Regions from separate parts of the Pseudomonas sp. S2_C11 genome, predicted to be linked through region 3. Evidence: predicted binding sites of a transcription regulator. Region 3 holds the regulator's gene; each other region holds the start of a gene.
The links. Region 3 encodes sigma-54, which starts transcription at its own class of promoters, with help from an activator protein. Its sites were predicted from a motif close to ANTGGCATNNANNTTGCTNT; they were not measured.

Region 1: the regulator sigma-54 is predicted to act here: its motif matches at 2,008-2,027, upstream of AB4N48_RS01960 (pilin).
Region 2: the regulator sigma-54 is predicted to act here: its motif matches at 1,782-1,801, upstream of AB4N48_RS15790 (circularly permuted type 2 ATP-grasp protein).
Region 4: the regulator sigma-54 is predicted to act here: its motif matches at 2,278-2,297, upstream of AB4N48_RS15110 (CmpA/NrtA family ABC transporter substrate-binding protein).

What each region holds. Positions count from the first base shown of each region.
Region 1 covers NZ_CP162765.1:405,209-409,866, reverse strand. The annotation lists gene AB4N48_RS01975 (DUF748 domain-containing protein) at 1-340, shown strand, start outside; gene AB4N48_RS01970 (DUF2845 domain-containing protein) at 337-636, shown strand; gene AB4N48_RS01965 (BON domain-containing protein) at 900-1,253, opposite strand; gene AB4N48_RS01960 (pilin) at 1,545-1,961, opposite strand; gene pilB (type IV-A pilus assembly ATPase PilB) at 2,188-3,888, shown strand; gene AB4N48_RS01950 (type II secretion system F family protein) at 3,891-4,658, shown strand, end outside.
Region 2 covers NZ_CP162765.1:3,504,736-3,509,393, forward strand. The annotation lists gene AB4N48_RS15785 (alpha-E domain-containing protein) at 1-326, opposite strand, end outside; gene AB4N48_RS15790 (circularly permuted type 2 ATP-grasp protein) at 339-1,748, opposite strand; gene AB4N48_RS15795 (ribonuclease E inhibitor RraB) at 2,226-2,573, opposite strand; gene AB4N48_RS15800 (hypothetical protein) at 2,783-3,016, opposite strand; gene speE (polyamine aminopropyltransferase) at 3,305-4,180, opposite strand; gene AB4N48_RS15810 (PLDc N-terminal domain-containing protein) at 4,421-4,612, opposite strand.
Region 3 covers NZ_CP162765.1:4,452,762-4,457,419, reverse strand. The annotation lists gene rapZ (RNase adapter RapZ) at 1-121, opposite strand, end outside; gene ptsN (PTS IIA-like nitrogen regulatory protein PtsN) at 124-588, opposite strand; gene hpf (ribosome hibernation-promoting factor, HPF/YfiA family) at 600-908, opposite strand; gene AB4N48_RS20205 (RNA polymerase factor sigma-54) at 982-2,472, opposite strand; gene lptB (LPS export ABC transporter ATP-binding protein) at 2,639-3,364, opposite strand; gene lptA (lipopolysaccharide transport periplasmic protein LptA) at 3,364-3,909, opposite strand; gene lptC (LPS export ABC transporter periplasmic protein LptC) at 3,896-4,468, opposite strand; gene AB4N48_RS20185 (KdsC family phosphatase) at 4,477-4,658, opposite strand, start outside.
Region 4 covers NZ_CP162765.1:3,347,923-3,352,580, reverse strand. The annotation lists gene AB4N48_RS15115 (ANTAR domain-containing response regulator) at 364-939, opposite strand; gene AB4N48_RS15110 (CmpA/NrtA family ABC transporter substrate-binding protein) at 955-2,166, opposite strand; gene AB4N48_RS15105 (quinone-dependent dihydroorotate dehydrogenase) at 2,385-3,407, shown strand; gene rmf (ribosome modulation factor) at 3,555-3,770, opposite strand; gene rlmKL (bifunctional 23S rRNA (guanine(2069)-N(7))-methyltransferase RlmK/23S rRNA (guanine(2445)-N(2))-methyltransferase RlmL) at 4,301-4,658, shown strand, end outside.

The sequences.
Region 1 (4,658 bases), 1.9 Mb from region 3:
CCCGGCCCAGGCCTCGCTGTTGCAAGTGCCCGAAAGCGAGAAAGGCGCGTTGCTCGAAGGCATCTACCGCACCCGCTTGAAAACCCAGCCACCGGCTGAATGGAAAGACCTGGGCAAGGAAGAACGCACGGCGAAAATGCGCCAGGGCGTGATCGCGTTCTGGAGTGGCAGCGAGGTGCTGTTGCGCCAGTTGGGCCAGGATCGCGCCAGCACCATCAAGGATTACCTGGTCGACAAGGGCAAGCTCGAGGATGACCGCGTGTACTTCATCGACGCCAACCTCGGCGAGGCCGAAAGCGATGGCCGCGTGGTGACGCAAATGCACCTGGATGCCGAATGACCGTGCGTAACTGGTTGATGGCGCTCGCTCTGACCTGCGCCGCCGGCCATGCGTCGGCGTCGGATACATTGCGCTGCGGCAGCCAATTGATCAGCCTCGGCGACCGCGCCAGCGAAGTGCTGCAAAAATGCGGCGAGCCGGTCAGCCGCGATGTGCTCGGCTACAAGCGCAGTGCCAATCGCCGCGAAGAGTTTCAGGTCGAGGAATGGACCTACGGACCAAACAACGGCATGTATCAATACCTGCGCTTCGAAGGCAATCGCCTGCGGCAGATCAACAGCAAACGCGGTAACTAAGCCGAACGAAATTCACCCTGTGGGAGCGAGCCTGCTCGCGAATACGGTCTGTCTACTGACGAACTTGTCGGCTGACACTACGCATTCGCGAGCAGGCTCGCTCCCACATTGGTATTGCCCAAATAGAACAGGCCCCGACACAAGTGCCGGGGCCTGTAATGGTCACATCCGTGTGACCGTTCGCATGAACTCTAAAGTTGCGACAGACGTATTGCTCGGCCCGTCTGTCGCGTCTTCTCCCGGTTCAGGCGAGAAGTCTTGCCTTACTCGGCTTTCAGGCCGTCAGCAGAAACTGCTTTAACGCCTTTGATCTTTTTGGTGATCGCGACAGCGGAAGCTTTCTGAGCGTCTGTTACTGCTACGTCAGAAGACAGGGAAACTACACCTTTGTTGGTTTCGACTTTGATGTCGGTGCCTGGAATACCTTTTTCGGTAACCAGATCGCTTTTCACTTTGGTGGTGATCCAAGTGTCGGAAGTAGCTTCTTTAGCCTCGGTAACTTCACCAGCAGCCAGAACCATTGGCGACTGGGTAGCCTGAGCGGACTGGGCGAAAGCGCCACCAGCCATGGTCAGGGTCAGAGCGGTAGCAGCGGCAGTGATAGCGAACTTCTTCATACGAGTAACTCCTGTTTTTACTGGAAGTCTGCTGTAACGCTTGTCAGCAGGGTTACCGGATATATTGCGAACGCTGTGCCAACTTTTTTTGCCATATAAATTCTTTTAAAAACAATGAGTTATGAAAAATGCCAATTTTCATTTTCATGCAAAATGCATGACTCGCTCAATCTTCGCATGCAAGTTGCGGTTTTTTGGAAAGTTCATAAGCTGCTGAAATTATTGGAGCTTTTGTAGACAGGTGACCATACGAAAATGCCCCGCAGTGCGGGGCATTCGCTTTGTACTCAGTTAAACGCCAGGGCAACTGGTCGTCGTGTATTCCTTGGAACCGGAGAAGCCGCAAGACCAACCCGCGGTCGCACTACGAGTCAAGGTGATCGTCTGGCCAAGAACCGGAGCCGGAGCATTAAGCAACTTGCAAGTAATCGTCCCGGTACCGTCAGCCACTTTGCCACTCACACCCATTGTGCAGTTTTGAGTGGCACCTACGTTTGCGTTGACGTTAGCCAAAGTTGGATCACCAGATCCCGCGTTGATCACGTCTTCGAAATTGACTTTGAGGGCGGAAACTTCGGCAATACCCGCCGTCACCTTCGACCGCGCCTGATACTTCGAATACTGCGGCAGGGCGATAGTCGCCAGAATGCCGATGATCGCCACAACGATCAGCAGCTCGATCAATGTGAAACCTTGTTGTTTTTTCATAGACACGCTCCATGCATGAGTCGAAATCTCATGATCTGAACAAGGCTCAGCACAGCCCATGCCAACGCCTTTCAGGCCCCGCCTGCTGGGCGCGCGCAATCGCCTGCGCCGTTTCCTACAACCCGCAACCGCACTATCTGACACTTTTTGTCACCTGCACCGGCCGTGTTTGGCGCTGTCACTTGACTAGGCTATAAGTCATGAACGGCAAGCGTGCGGAATCCCCATGAATGACATCGCTCTGAGCGGTCTGGCCAAGCAATTGGTCCAGGCCGAACTGCTCACGGAAACAAGCGCCCGGCAATCCTGGGCGCAGGCCCAGCGCAATCGCGTGTCGCTGGTCAATTACCTGGTGCACAACAAACTGGTCAACAGCCGGCAGATCGCCGAGATCGCTTCCGAACATTTCGGCATGGCCCTGCTCGATCTGCATTGCCTCGACAAGGAGACTCAGCCCAAGGGGCTGGTCAGTGAAAAACTGGTTCGTCAGCATTGCGCCCTGCCCTTGTGGCGGCGCGGCAACAAACTGTTCGTGGGCCTTTCCGACCCAAGCAATCAGCAGGCGATCAGCGACATCCAGTTCAGCACCGGCCTGAGCACCGAAGCGATCCTGGTCGAGGACGACAAACTCAGCGACGCCATCGACAAGTTCTTCGACAGCCACGCCTCGGGTCTGGAAGAAATGGCCGATGTCGATCTCGACGGCCTCGACGTCGAGTCCATTGATGACAACAAACAGGACGTGATCGGCGGCCTCGATGCCGACGACGCCCCGGTCGTGCGCTTCGTGCACAAAATGCTGCTCGATGCGATCAAGAGCGGCTCTTCCGACCTGCACTTCGAACCCTACGAAAAAAACTACCGGGTGCGCATGCGCACCGACGGCATGCTGCGCGAGGTGGCCAAGCCGCCGATCCAGCTGGCCGGGCGTATTGCCGCGCGCCTGAAGGTGATGGCCAGTCTGGATATTTCCGAACGACGCAAACCCCAGGACGGGCGGATCAAGATGCGCCTGTCGAAAAGCAAATCCATCGATTTTCGCGTCAACACCTTGCCGACCCTGTGGGGCGAAAAAGTGGTGATCCGGATTCTCGACCCGTCCAGTGCACAAATGGGCATCGACGCCTTGGGTTACGAAGCCGAGCAAAAGGCTTTGTACCTGGCCGCGCTGAAACAGCCGCAAGGAATGATTCTGGTCACCGGCCCCACCGGCTCCGGTAAAACCGTGTCGCTGTACACCGGGCTGAATATCCTCAACACCGTCGACATCAATATTTCCACCGCCGAAGACCCGGTGGAAATCAACATGGAAGGCATCAATCAGGTCAACGTCAATCCCCGCCAAGGGCTGGACTTTGCCCAGGCGCTGCGCTCGTTTCTGCGTCAGGACCCGGACGTGATCATGGTCGGCGAGATCCGCGATCTGGAAACCGCCGAGATCGCAATCAAGGCTGCGCAGACCGGCCACCTGGTGCTGTCGACCCTGCACACCAATAGCGCAGCGGAAACCCTGACACGCCTGCACAACATGGGCATTCCCGGTTTCAACATCGCCACCTCGGTCAGCCTGATCATCGCCCAGCGTCTGGCGCGCAAGTTGTGCGCACACTGCAAGCGGCCGCTGGAGATCCCGCACGAAACCTTGCTCAAGGAAGGCTTCCCCGAGGAACGCATCGGCCATTTCACGATCTACGAGCCGGTCGGTTGCGATCACTGCAATGGCGGTTACAAAGGACGCGTGGGGATTTATGAAGTGGTAAAGAACACACCGGACCTGCAACGGTTGATCATGGCCGAGGGCAATTCGCTGGAAATCGATATTCAGATGCGCCGCGACGGCTTCGCCGATCTGCGCACTTCCGGGCTGCACAAGGCCATGCAAGGCATCACCAGCCTTGAGGAAATCAACCGGGTCACCAAGGATTGAACATGGCGGTCAAGGCAGCGAAAGTCAGCGTTTACGCCTGGGAAGGCACGGACCGCAAAGGCAGTAAAGTCAGCGGCGAGTTGAGCGGACAGAACCCCGCACTGATCAAGGCGCAACTGCGCAAACAGGGGATAAACCCGGGCAAGGTGCGCAAGAAATCCGCCTCCCTGCTGACCTTGGGCAAACGCATCAAACCGCAGGACATCGCCCTGTTCACCCGGCAGATGGCGACCATGATGAAGGCCGGCGTGCCGCTGTTGCAGTCCTTCGACATCATCGGCGAAGGCTTCGAAAACCCGGCCATGCGCAAACTGGTCGACGAGGTCAAACAGGAGGTCGCGGCCGGTAACAGCTTCGCTACGGCCCTGCGCAAGAAACCGCAATACTTCGACGAGTTGTACTGCAATCTGGTCGACGCCGGCGAACAGTCTGGCGCCCTCGACACCTTGCTTGAACGGGTCGCGACCTATAAGGAAAAAAGCGAAGCGCTCAAGGCCAAGATCAAGAAAGCCATGACCTACCCCACCGCCGTGGTGCTGGTGGCGGCAGTGGTAACAGGCATTCTGCTGGTCAAAGTGGTGCCGCAGTTCCAGTCGGTGTTTTCCGGGTTCGGCGCAGAACTGCCGGGCTTCACCCTGATGATCATCAGCCTGTCGGAATTCATGCAGCAGTGGTGGTGGGCCATTCTTTTTGCGCTGGTGGCAGCGTTTTTCGGCACTCGCCACGCGTTGAAGACTTCGCAGGCCCTGCGCGACCGGCGCGATGCCTGG
Region 2 (4,658 bases), 950 kb from region 3:
CACATGTCCGCAGTGATTCGCCCGCGCACGGCATGGGCACTGGCCCGCGCTGCACCAAGGCAGCTGTAGATACTGGCCGGGTTGGCCGCGTCCAGTGCGAAGAAATGCAGCAAGCGTTCAGCGTGCAGGTCGCCGTGGCGTTCAAGGTAATCGTCCAGGGTGCCGGTGATCAGCAACGGCATGGCGAGTTCGTGCAGACCGTCGCCGCGCCCGTCCTGCGGCATCAGCGACAGCGAATAACTGATGTCGAGCATGCGCGCGAGATTCTCCGCACGCTCCAGGTAACGCGACATCCAGTACAGATCCGAGGCAGTTCTACTTAACATGGCAAGCTTCCTTCAATCCTCGACTACCCAGGTGTCCTTGGTCCCGCCGCCCTGGGAGGAGTTCACCACCAGGGAGCCTTCACGCAACGCGACACGGGTCAAACCGCCAGGCACCACACGGGTTTCGCGGCCGGACAGCACGAACGGACGCAAGTCGATATGGCGCGGCGCGATGCCGTTTTCGACAAAGGTCGGACAGGTCGACAGCGACAGCGTCGGCTGCGCAATGTAGGCATGGGGTTTGGCTTTGATGCGCTCGCGAAAGGCATCGATTTCCGCCGTCGTCGCGGCCGGTCCGACCAGCATCCCGTAACCGCCGGAGCCCTGGGTTTCCTTGACGACCAAATCCGCAAGATTGGCCAGTACGTGGGACAGCTCGGACGGGTTGCGGCATTGCCAGGTCGGCACGTTTTTCAGAATCGGTTCTTCGTCGAGGTAGAAACGGATCATGTCGGTGACAAACGGGTACACCGATTTATCGTCGGCCACGCCGGTGCCGATGGCGTTGGCCAGCACCACGTTGCCGGAGCGATAGGACGACAGCAGCCCCGGCACACCGAGCATCGAGTCCGGGTTGAACGCCAGCGGATCAAGGAATGCGTCGTCGAGGCGGCGATAGATCACATCGACCGCTTTCGGGCCATCGGTGGTGCGCATGAATACCTTGTCGTCACGCACGAACAGATCTGCGCCTTCCACCAGTTCAACGCCCATCTCCCGCGCCAGAAATGCATGTTCGAAGAACGCGCTGTTGAAGCGTCCCGGCGTCAACACCACCACGCTCGGGTTGTCGATCGGGCTTGAGCTTTTCAGGGTGTCGAGCAGCAGATTGGGATAGTGATCGATCGGGGCGATGCGCTGGGCGGAGAACAGTTCGGGGAACAGGCGCATCATCATCTTGCGGTCTTCGAGCATGTAGCTGACGCCACTGGGTGTGCGCAGGTTGTCTTCGAGAACGTAATAAGTGCCATCGCCATCGCGTACCAGATCGACGCCGGAGATATGCGAGTAGATGTCGCGGTGCAGATCCAGGCCCTGCATTGCCAACTGGTATTGCTCGTTGGCCAGCACCTGTTCGGCGGGAATAATCCCGGCCTTGATGATGCGCTGCTCGTGGTAGAGGTCAGCGAGAAACATGTTCAACGCCTTGACCCGCTGGATGCAGCCGCGCTCGACAATCCGCCATTCACTGGCGGGAATGCTGCGGGGAATGGTGTCGAACGGAATCAGGCGCTCGGTGCCCTGCTCGTCGCCATAGAGCGTGAAGGTGATCCCGGCCCGGTGAAACAACAGATCGGCCTCGCGGCGGCGCTGCGCGAGCAGCTCGTCGGGCGTCTCGGCCAGCCAGCGGGCAAATTCCCGGTAATGCGGGCGGACCAGGCCACCGGCATCGTACATCTCGTCAAAATAGGTGCGGATCATGCCGTACTCCTTGTCACTCCGGACATACAGGCCTTCGCAAGGCCCGTGCCATCGGCATAAACGCTTTGATTTCAATCGGTTGTAGATCCACGCCGAACGCTGCGCACCATTCCTGTGCGGCAAATGCCCCGGCCCGATTGCCCCCGCTTCATTGCGACGCACTGCATCGCCTATCACCAGCATAGTCAGAGTTGATTTCACTGCCCGGCCGCGATTGCGGATAATCCGCGCATTCGCTGCAAAACTTCCCCGGCACGCCGTCGCGAAGTAGTCAGCTCAACTGATCTGAACTGCCTTGGCAGCCCCGTCCCGACGGGACTTTATTGCATACGCGTCTTCCCTTTTAGCCACCCTCTCCGGTGGCTTTTTTTTGCCCGGGATTCTTGTTTCAGGGTTTTGCCACTGCGATGTGCAGAAGCCAGAAACGACAACGGCCGACCCGAAGGTCAGCCGTTGTCCGACAAACAATGCGCAATATCAATTCAACCGGTAACGATTGCGCACCTCCTGCTTCACGCCCCAACCCTCGATAATGCCGCCCAGCGGTTCGACCACGGCAGAAAAGCCTTGCTCGAAATCGCCGATGTCGTCATAGGTTGCGTACATCACTTTGCTCAATTCCAGCGACCAGGCGCCGTCGTCGCGCGCACTGACCTGGGCATTGATGGATTCACCGCGAAATTTGCCTGCTGCCCTGCGCGCCCGCTCCTCGTCCGGGAAAATCGCGTAGAACTCGATGGGATGGAACCGGGAAAAATCGAAGCCGCCTTCTTTCATGCGGCGCAGAACGTTGCTGCTGATGTCTTCTTGATAGGCTGTGCTCATGAATCGTCCCCCTCGATTGATGGATAGACTTTCCGTATTCCCGCCCCGGGCCTTTTGGCCTAAGTACTACGGCAACGTGGTTGCGCGCGGGAAACAAGCATGTAGCTGACAAGACCAGACCTTAGCGATCCATTCGCTGATCTCGCTTGCAGAGTAGCCCCAAGAGAGCGCCGCTGCCAAGGCCTGGTTTACGAGATGACAGGAAGTGTTCAGACAGGGGTGATGCTGAGGATTTCGATGCCGTTCTGGGTCTTGAGGTTTTTCACCCCGGCATCGGCGGTGCGCCCTTCCAGATCGTTGAGATCCAGCTTGGCGGCAACCGGAAGAAGCCGCTCCTTGATCAGCCGGGCGGCTTCATCATCGGACGGGCATTCCTCACGTTCGAAGACTTCATCAACAATTTCGCCGTGATCATCCACGAAAGTGACTTTCCACTTTTGCATCAGTGCCTCCTCGATCAACCCGTAAATGGGCTTACCTCTATCTCGACTTTTTTCCGCGAGAGTTGGTTCAAAAGGATTACAGCCGCCAACGGTGAAAATAACCATCCGATCGATAGGGCGGACTCTGTGGCGAGGGGATTTATCCCCGTTCGGCTGCGCAGCAGTCGTAAGACCGTCCATTGCGGTTTAACGGAGACACCGCGCCGGCCGGTTCAGGGATGCTGCGCATCCCAACGGGGATAAATCCCCTCACCACAAAAGCTCCCTTGCAGAGCGCCTTCAGCGTGATCAGTCGTTGCTCGGCTTGTTGACCGCTTGCAGCACGTATTGCGGCAAGGCGAACGCGCCGATGTGGATTTCCGGATTGTAGTAACGGGTGACGATGCCGCTGCCGATGAAGCGCTGTTGCAGGGTTTCACGGCTGAGCTTGCGGTAGGCCGGGTTGGTCGAGCCCCAGGCGAAGGTCATCGAGCCGCCGATGTAGGTCGGCACGGCGGCCTGGTAGAAGTGCCAGTCCGGGAACAGGCTGCGCAGGCGACCGGCGGTGGTTTTGACTTCGTCGATCTGCATGAACGGCGTGCCGTTCTGAGTCACCAGGATGCCGCCTTCGTTCAGGCAGCGGTGGCACGCCTGGTAGAAGTTCTCCGAGAACAGCACTTCGCCCGGGCCGATCGGGTCGGTGGAGTCGGAGATGATCACGTCGAATTTTTCAGTGGTGGTGGCGACGAAACGCATGCCGTCATCGATCACCAGGTTCAGGCGCGGATCATCGTAGGCACCGGCGGAATGGTTCGGCAGGAATTCCTTGCACATGTCGACCACGGTGCCGTCGATTTCGACCATGGTGATGTGTTCGACGCCGGCGTGCTTGGTCACTTCGCGCAACATGCCGCCGTCACCGCCGCCGATGATCAGCACGCGCTTGGCAGTGCCGTGGGCGAGGATCGGCACGTGGGTGAGCATTTCGTGGTAGATGAATTCGTCGGCTTCGGTGGTCTGGATCACGCCGTCCAGCGCCATCACCCGGCCCATGCGCGGGTTCTGGAAGATCACCAGATGCTGGTGTTCGGTGCGCACTTCGTGCAGCAGTTTTTCCATGCGAAAACGCTGGCCGTAGCCTTCGTAGAGGGTTTCCAGGTACTCGCTGGTCTTGGTAACGGTCATGGTCAAGTGCTCCGATAAATGCGCGGGCGCCATCGTGGGGACGATTGCCCGGGAAAGGCGCGCATTCTACGTTGCCGAAGATGACAGGTCGAACCTCAGCTTGTTTTTACCACCGCAAACCAATGTGGGAGCGAGCCTGCTCGCGAAAGCGGAGCGTCGGTTGCCGTTGATGGCGACTGACACAACGTCTTCGCGAGCAGGCTCGCTCCCACAGGGATGACCGTGTGATCGAAACTCAGCTCAGATCCGGACGTTACCCCGTGGCCCGGCAATAGCCCAGATGATCAGGCCCAGCACCGGCAGGAGGATAATCAGCAACACCCAGACGATTTTCATCCCGGTGGAGGCGCCGCTTTTGAGCACATTGATGATGGCCCAGATATCGAGGGCAAGGATGATCAGGCCGATCAGACCGTTAAACGTGGAACCCATGGTGTCGCTCCAGAATAGTGGCATGCACTTTTAGGATAGACGGTCG
Region 3 (4,658 bases):
CCAGTTCCGGCAGCAAACCGGCCGGCAGATTGTCGATGCAGTAGTAGCCGTTGTCCTCAAGGACATTCAGGGCGGTACTTTTACCCGAGCCCGAACGGCCACTGACAATGATCAAACGCATGATTAGTGCCCGTTCTGCTCGTCCAGTACGACCTGGTACAAGGCTTCATTGCTCGGAGCGCTGCGTAGCTTGTCGCGCACTTCCTTGCGGTCGAGCATGCTGGCGATCTGGCGCAACAACTCCAGATGCGCGTCGGTTGCGGCTTCCGGGACCAGCAATACGAACAACAGGTCCACCGGAGCGCCGTCGATGGCGTCGAAATCGATCGGGGCTTCGAGGTGCAGCAGGGCGCTCACTGGCCCCGCGCAGCCCTTGAGGCGGCAGTGGGGAATGGCGATGCCGTTGCCAAAACCGGTGGAGCCGAGTTTTTCACGGGCGATCAGCGCCTCGAAGACATCCTGCATCGCCAGATCCGGCACTTCGCGGTGGATCAGGTTGGCAATCTGTTCGAGGGCTTTTTTCTTGCTGCCGCCCGGCGCGTTCACTTGGGAACGGCCGGGGGTCAGGATGGTTTCAAGTCGGATCATGGATAGGGGTGTTAACGACCGGTCGCGCCCTGGAGGAGGCTCTGGGTCTTTTCCTTATGCTTTTTGAGTTGGCGATCCAGCTTGTCGGTAAGTGAGTCGATCGCAGCGTACATGTCGGTATCTTCTGCGTTGGCGACCACTTCGCTGCCGGGGATATGCAAGGTGGCTTCGATCTTCTGCTTCAGCTTTTCGACGCACATCGTGACCTGCACGTTGGTGATCTTGTCGAAATGTCGCTCCAGTCGCTGGAGTTTTTCCTCGATGTAGGAACGCAGAGGTTGGGTCACTTCCAGTTGGTGTCCACTGATGTTGACTTGCATACAGCTTCTCCTTCGTTGCCAGTGCATAAAGTGGCAGGCCGAAAAGCCTGCCACTGGAACGCTGTAACGTGGCTTACATCAACCGCTTGCGTTCGCTCGAAGGCGCGATTCCGAGGGATTCGCGGTACTTGGCGACGGTGCGGCGAGCCACCTGAATGCCTTGTGCCTCCAGTAAACCAGCGATCTTGCTGTCACTCAACGGCTTTTTCTGATTTTCCGCAGCGACCAGTTTCTTGATGATCGCGCGGATCGCCGTGGACGAGCATTCGCCGCCTTCGGAGGTGCTGACGTGGCTGGAGAAAAAGTATTTCAGCTCATAAATACCGCGCGGGGTATGCATGAATTTCTGTGTGGTCACCCGGGAAATCGTCGATTCGTGCATGCCGACCGCTTCGGCGATGTCATGCAATACCAACGGCTTCATCGCTTCGTCGCCGTATTCGAGGAAGCCGCGCTGATGTTCGACGATCTGCGTGGCCACTTTCATCAGGGTTTCGTTGCGGCTCTGCAGGCTCTTGATGAACCAGCGGGCTTCCTGCAACTGGTTGCGCATGAAGGTGTTGTCGGCGCTGGTGTCGGCACGCTTAACAAACCCGGCGTACTGGGCATTGACGCGCAGGCGTGGCACCGATTCCTGGTTCAGCTCGACCAGCCAGCGCTCGTTGTCCTTGCGCACGATCACATCGGGAATGACGTATTCGGCTTCGGTTGATTCGATCTGCGAGCCCGGACGCGGATTGAGGCTCTGTACCAGCTCGATGACCTGGCGCAGCTCGTCTTCCTTGAGCTTCATCCGGCGCATCAACTGGCTGTAATCGCGGCTGCCGAGCAGGTCGATGTAATCGGCGACGAGGCGCTTGGCCTCGGTCAGCCACGGCGTCTTCGCGGGCAGCTGGCGCAATTGCAGCAGCAGGCATTCGCTGAGGTTGCGTGCGCCGATACCGGCGGGCTCGAATTGCTGGATGCGATGCAGGACGGCTTCGATTTCGTCGAGCTCGATGTCCAGTTCCGGATCGAACGCTTCAAGAATTTCTTCGAGTGTTTCGTCCAGATAGCCCTGATTGTTGATGCAGTCGATCAGGGTGACAGCGATCAGGCGATCGGTGTCGGACATCGGTGCCAGGTTCAGTTGCCAGAGCAGATGGCTTTGCAGGCTCTCGCCGGCGGACGTGCGGGTGGTGAAATCCCACTCATCGTCATCGCTGCTGGGCAGGCTGCTGGCGCTGGTCTGGTAGACGTCTTCCCAGGCGGTATCCACTGGCAGTTCGTTGGGGATGCGCTCGTTCCAATCGCCATCCTCGAGGTTATCCACCGTCGGGGCGGTTTCCTGGTAGGAGGGTTCCTGGATTTCGGCGGGCTTCTGTTCGGCGTTGTCGGCCAGCGGATCGGCGTTGTCGAAGTCGTCGCCTTCTTCCTGGCGCTCGAGCATCGGATTGGATTCCAGAGCCTCCTGGATCTCCTGTTGCAGGTCCAGGGTCGACAATTGGAGCAGGCGGATGGCCTGTTGCAGCTGCGGTGTCATCGTCAGCTGCTGGCCCATTCTCAAGACTAGCGATGGTTTCATGGCAGGGGCTTAACACCTTATTCGCCGGCGCTTTGCGCCATCCACTACAGGGCGCCGAAGCGCCAAACTTAAGCAAATTATATGCCTGAAACTGAAGTGTTTGCCTAGAGCGCTGTAACAATTAAAGCGGATAAATGCGCCTTGAATCGATACAGCGCTGTCGCGCTTACAGGCGGAACTCGTGACCCAGATACACTTCCTTGACCAGATCGTTGGCCAGGATGGTCTCGGCATCGCCTTCAGCGATCAGTTGACCGTCGTTGACGATGTAAGCGGTTTCGCAGATATCCAGCGTCTCACGCACGTTGTGGTCGGTGATCAGCACGCCGATGCCCTTGGCCTTGAGGTGATGGATGATCTGCTTGATGTCGCCGACCGAGATCGGGTCGACACCGGCGAACGGTTCGTCGAGCAGGATGAACTTGGGTGCAGTGGCCAGGGCGCGAGCGATTTCCACCCGGCGACGCTCACCGCCGGACAGGCTCATGCCGAGGTTGTCGCGGATGTGGCTGATGTGGAATTCCTGCAGCAGGCTTTCCAGCTCCTTGCGACGACCGGCCTTGTCCAGCTCCGGGCGGGTCTCGAGGATCGCCATGATGTTGTCGGCGACCGACAGTTTACGGAAGATCGACGCTTCTTGCGGCAGATAGCCGATACCGGCCTTGGCGCGGCCGTGCATCGGCTGGTGGCTGACGTCCAGATCATCGATCAGCACACGGCCCTGATCTGCCTGCACCAGGCCAACGATCATGTAGAAGCACGTAGTCTTGCCGGCGCCGTTCGGGCCGAGCAAGCCGACGATCTGCCCGCTGTCGATCGACAGGCTGACGTCACGCACGACCTGGCGGCTTTTATAGGCCTTGGCCAGGTGCTGAGCTTTCAGAGTTGCCATTACTGGGATTTCTCTTCGGTTTTCTTCTTCGGCTGGATCACCATGTCGATGCGCGGACGCGATTCGGTGACCTTGCTGCCCGTGGCGCGACCGGCGCTGGCCAGCTTCTTCACGGTGTCGTAGACGATTTTTTCGCCCTGGGTGACGTTGTTATCCTTGTCGATAACCTTGGCCTTGTCGATCAGCACCACCCGGTTCTGCTGGGCGTGGTATTGAATCGTCACGCCGTAGCCCTTGACTGGGTTGGCGTCGCCCTGGGTCTGCAACTGCTCGAAGTAAGCCAGGTTGCCTACCGATGTCACCACGTCGATGTCGCCATTGGGCGCGCGCGTCATGGTCACGGTGTTGCCTTTAACGATCATCGAGCCCTGGGTAATGATCACGTCACCTTTATAGGTGGCGATGCCATTCTTGTCGTCCAGTTGGGCGTCGTCGGCCTGAATGCGGATAGGCTGCTGCTGATCGTTCGGCAGGGACCAGGCGCTCGCGCTTCCCAGTGCTGCGCCCAGACTGAGCAAAATAGGGAGGGTTTTAACGAGCCTCATACTGTCCTCTTACGTTCGATTGCAGGTGTATCCTGCTGTCCTTCAGGTACGCTTTCATTCCGACGCCAGTCGATACGCCGCCAGCGCCCTCGATTCTAACGGGTTGCGCGGTCTGCGCATATTCTTGCTGCGGGAACACGGTCATGCGGGTGCTGGTGATCAGGGTGCCGCGCTGTTTCTCATCGGTGCGCTGTACGCGTACCGAATCGATCAATTCAACTTCGGTGCCGCCCGAATTCACTTCGCCGCGCTCGCTGGTCACGTGCCACGGGAAGTCGGTGCCGCGGTACATGTTCAAATCAGGCTTGGTTACCAGAGTGACATCGGTGGCCTTGACGTGCTCGGCCTTGTCGGAGGTCATCTCGTACTGCACCTTGCCGTCGGGCAGGTATTGAATGGTGTGCGTGTTGGTCGCGTACCAGTCGATCGGATTCTCGGCGGCCGAGACCGGCGGCTTGTCGAGGAAGCGCTCCGGGCTGATGTTCCAGTAGCCCACCGCAGCGAAAATCGCCGCGATGCAGCCGAACAGCAGGAAATTGCGAAACTTTTTGCTAAACATGGTCAGGCTCACAGGTACGCGGCGTTGGCCGCTTCGAGGCGGCCCTGGGCGCGCAGGATCAATTCGCAGAATTCGCGGGCGGCACCTTCGCCGCCACGGGCGCGGGTAACGCCGTGGGCGTGTTCGCGGACGAAATCGGCAGCGTTGGCCACCGCCATGCCCAGCCCTACACGGCGGATCACCGGCAAGT
Region 4 (4,658 bases), 1.1 Mb from region 3:
CCACCGGCCCCGTTCTGTGGGGCCAAAACGCAAAAACGCCGCTACCTGATTCGCCGAGGGGCGAACGGGGTGAGCGACGTCTTTGTCGTAGGTGGGGCAACCGCCGTTGGTTACCTGTGCGGTTTACTTAGCGAGATTTGTGCCAACAGCTGAAAAGCAAAAGCCCCTCACCCTAGCCCTCTCCCAGAGGGAGAGGGAACCGAGCGGGGGATGGCCGAATCATTTGCCGATCTGAACGATTTCGAGTGAATCCATAATCGACTCGGTCGTTCAGGTCGGCGGACAGCGCCAGACAACGCGGTCGGTCCCCTCTCCCTCCGGGAGAGGGCTAGGGTGAGGGGCCCTTGATTTGCAGCGAAAATTTCAGCCCAGCAACTCACTCATGGCAATGATCTGCTCCGCCACCTGAATCAGCTTCTGCTGGCGGCTCATCGCCTGGCGGCGCATCAGCGTATAGGCCTCTTCCTCGTTGCAGTCCTTCATCTTCATCAGCAAACCCTTGGCCAGTTCAATGCGCTTGCGCTCGGCCAGTTGCTGATCGCGCGCCTGCAATTGCGCGCGCAAGGCCTGGTCACTCTCGAAGCGCGCCATCGCCACGTCGAGAATCGGCTGCAACCGTTGTGCGTGAATGCCTTCGACGATGTAGGCACTGACCCCGGACTTGATCGCCTGACGCATCACCCCCGGGTCATGTTCGTCGGTAAACATCACGATCGGCCGGGGCTGGTCGCGGCTGACCAGTACCACTTGCTCCATCACATCGCGGCTCGGTGACTCGGTATCGATCAGGATCACGTCCGGGCGCACCGTTTCGACGCGCGCCGGCAGGTCGATGGTCAGGCCGGACTCGTCGATTACCTCGAAGCCGGCCTCGGTCAGCGCCGCTTTCAGGCGTCCGACTTTTTTCGCGGTGTCGTTGATCAGCAGAATGCGCAACATGTTCGCGGTCTCCTGTCAGCGCTGGGCGAGAAGGGGGGCGGTGTCGCTCAGGGCATGCAGCTTGAAACTGCGCGCATAGCCCGCCGGGTCGCTGCCGTCCCAGACCTTGCCGTCGAGCAACTGGCTGCTGCGCAGGTCTGCGTACGAAGTCGCAACGCCGACCGCGCTGGCGGCCTCGCGATACAGATCCAGACGCTGAACCTGACGGGCGACGGCCAGATAATCCGGATCCTCGCGCAACAGACCCCAGCGACGAAACTGGGTCATGAACCACATGCCGTCGGACAGGTAGGGCAGATTGACCTCGCCATCGCCATGAAAACGCAGCGCATGCGGATCCTGCCAGCGATTACCGAGGCCATCGGCGTAGACGCCCATAAAACGCGGCTCGATGCACGCGGCGGGGGTGTCGAGGTATTCGGTGGCGCTGAGTAATTGCGCGGTACTGCGGCGGTTTTCCGGGCTTTCTTCGATGAATCGGCTGGCCTCAAGAATGGCCATGACCAGCGCCCGCGCGGTGTTGGGGTATTGCTCGACAAATTCCCGGGTGCAGCCGAGGACTTTTTCCGGATGGTCGGGCCAGATGCTCTGGCTGGTCGCCAGGGTGAAACCGAGATTCTGCTGCACGGCGCTGGCCGCCCACGGTTCGCCGACGCAAAAGCCGTCGATGCGCCCGGCTTGCAGGTGCGCGACCATTTGCGGCGGCGGCACTACCACGCTGTCGACGTCCTGCAACGGATGAATGCCCTGGCTCGCCAGCCAGTAATAAAGCCACATCGCATGGGTGCCGGTGGGGAAGGTCTGGGCGAAGGTCAGTTTTGCGCGGCTTTGGTGCACGTGCCGATCGAGCGCTTCAGGACTGTTCACGCCAGCCTGTTGCAAGCCATGGGACAGGTTCAGGCTCTGGCCATTCTGGTTCAGGCCCATCAGCACCGCCATGTCGGTCGGGGCGACACCGCCGATGCCCAGGTGCACCGCATAAATCAGCCCGTACAGACTGTGCGCGGCATCCAGTTCGCCGCTGACCAGCTTGTCGCGCAAGTTGGCCCATGACGCCTGACGCTTGAGGTTCAGGGTCAGGCCGTAGGGTTGGGCGAAGCCCTGAGTGGCGGCGACCACCACCGAGGCGCAGTCGCTCAGCGCCATGAAGCCGAGATTGATCGCGCTCTTTTCCGGCGCATCGCTGCCATTGACCCAGGCCAGAGGCCCCAAGGACGTTTCGTTCATACGCTACCTCAAAAAAAACGTCGTCCCGGATTCTGCGCAGGCAAAACCCGGGGACGACGCCATTGTCCTGGCCTGCGCGCCGTCATTGGTCGGCAGACTGATGAGCGGGGTGGTGCAAGGCATATGCCAGTCGCCTGATTCGCGCAGGCGCCTCGCGCCGGGGGACGATGCCCGGCTATAATCGCCGCCTCTTTTCGCCGCCCGAGTCATTGCCGCCCATGTACACCCTGGCCCGTCAGCTGTTGTTCAAACTTTCCCCGGAAACCTCCCACGATCTGTCGCTGGATCTGATCGGCGCGGGTGGACGTTTGGGCCTCAACGGCTTGCTGTGCAAGGCTCCGGCGAAAATGCCGGTGACCGTCATGGGGCTGGAGTTCCCGAACCCGGTAGGGCTGGCGGCAGGTCTGGACAAGAACGGCGCGGCCATCGACGGCTTTGCGCAGCTGGGTTTCGGCTTTGTCGAAATCGGCACCGTGACCCCGCGTCCGCAGCCGGGCAACCCGAAACCCCGCATCTTCCGCCTGCCGGAAGCCGAGGCGATCATCAATCGCATGGGCTTCAACAACCTCGGCGTGGATAACCTGCTGGCGCGGGTCGCTGCGGCGAAATACACAGGCGTGCTGGGCATCAACATCGGCAAGAACTTCGATACCCCGGTCGAGCGCGCGGTGGATGATTACCTGATCTGCCTGGACAAGGTCTACGCCCACGCCAGTTACATCACGGTCAACGTCAGCTCGCCGAATACCCCGGGCCTGCGCAGCCTGCAGTTCGGCGACTCGCTCAAACAATTGCTCGCGGACCTGGCCACGCGCCGCGCCGAACTGGCTCTGCGTCACGGCAAGCATGTGCCGCTGGCGATCAAGATCGCGCCGGACATGACCGACGAAGAAACTGCGCAGGTCGCCCAGGCGTTGATCGAAACCGGCATGGATGCGGTGATCGCCACCAATACGACTCTGAGCCGTGTCGGCGTCGAAGGCATGGAGCATGGTGACGAGGCGGGCGGTCTGTCGGGTGCGCCGGTGCGTGAAAAGAGCACCCATACCGTGAAGGTGCTGGCGGGCGAATTGGCCGGGCGTTTGCCGATCATTGCTGCGGGCGGGATTACCGAGGGCAAACACGCGGCGGAGAAAATTACTGCTGGCGCGAACCTGGTGCAGATCTATTCGGGCTTCATCTACAAAGGCCCGGCACTGATTCGTGAATCGGTAGACGCCATCGCCGCGTTGCGAAAATAACACCGGGTTATGTGCTCGGCACAAAAATGCAGGCATAAAAAAGGGCTCCTCGAAGGAGCCCCTGGGCCGTAGCCCGCCGTCCGGGAGGGACGTGCGTGGTTAATTCAGTGCAGATTCAGATTGTCGTGTCGGAATAAATGCCCTGTGTCAGCCGACGGCGTGAAGTTCGTTGAGTCTGTGGATTCCCGCAGTGCCGGTCATACCGTCCCAGTTGTCGCCGCGTCCTTCTCGCCAGCCGTTGATCCAGGCTTGACGTACCGACGGTAGAGTAAATGGGCAAAGCTCACGGGATTTGCCACCAACGCCATATTGATATCCGCGCAAAAATGCTCTTTCCAACGGATCACGCTTAAGTCTTCTCATAGGGTGTTTCCCTCACTTGTTGACTGTAGTGTCGCGTTGACCTCAATTGAGGTCTGGCAGAAAAAACCTGCCATCGTGCGGCTCGCTGCCGGCGTGGCGAGCCAAGGTGTTGACGCCGTTGCGACGTCAACCTGTGCTCAGTTCTAACCAATGAGTCACACCGAGGGAATGATCGTTTTGTCATAAGCACGTAACGTAAAGGATGCTATGGCGATAAGTAACCGCGTATTTATTCAACGTTCAATGCGCAAACCCCGGTATGATCGGCGCCCCGCTGACTCAGGGGGTTAGTCCTTTAGTGAGAATGACCCACGTTTGCGCTTGGGTAATATTCGACGAAGGGTCGCTTTCAGTCTTTTTGTTGCACCAACTTTTTTATCTGTCCCGGCATCTAAGCTCTTTTAACCCGAGCAGCGGGGATGGAACGGCACACCTTCGTGCCACGCGGGCGCTCTTTCAGAAAAGCGCCTGATTGAAAACCGGGTCGGCAATGCGTTGCCGGCCCACTAGCCAAAGGCTCTGGAATTACCATGTCCGATCGTTTCGAACTCTTCCTCACTTGCCCCAAAGGCCTTGAAGGCCTGCTCATCGAGGAAGCCGTCGGGCTTGGCCTTGAAGAAGCGCGCGAGCACACCTCCGCCGTGCGTGGCATGGCGACCATGGAAACCGCTTATCGCCTGTGCCTCTGGTCGCGTCTGGCCAACCGGGTGTTGCTGGTGCTCAAGCGTTTCCCGATGAAGGACGCCGAAGACCTCTACCACGGCGTGCTCGACATCGACTGGCAGGATCACATGCTCAGCGACGGCACCCTGGCCGTCGAATTCAGCGGCCACGGCTCGGGCATCGACAACACCCACTTCGGCGCGCTGAAAGTCAAAGATGCCATCG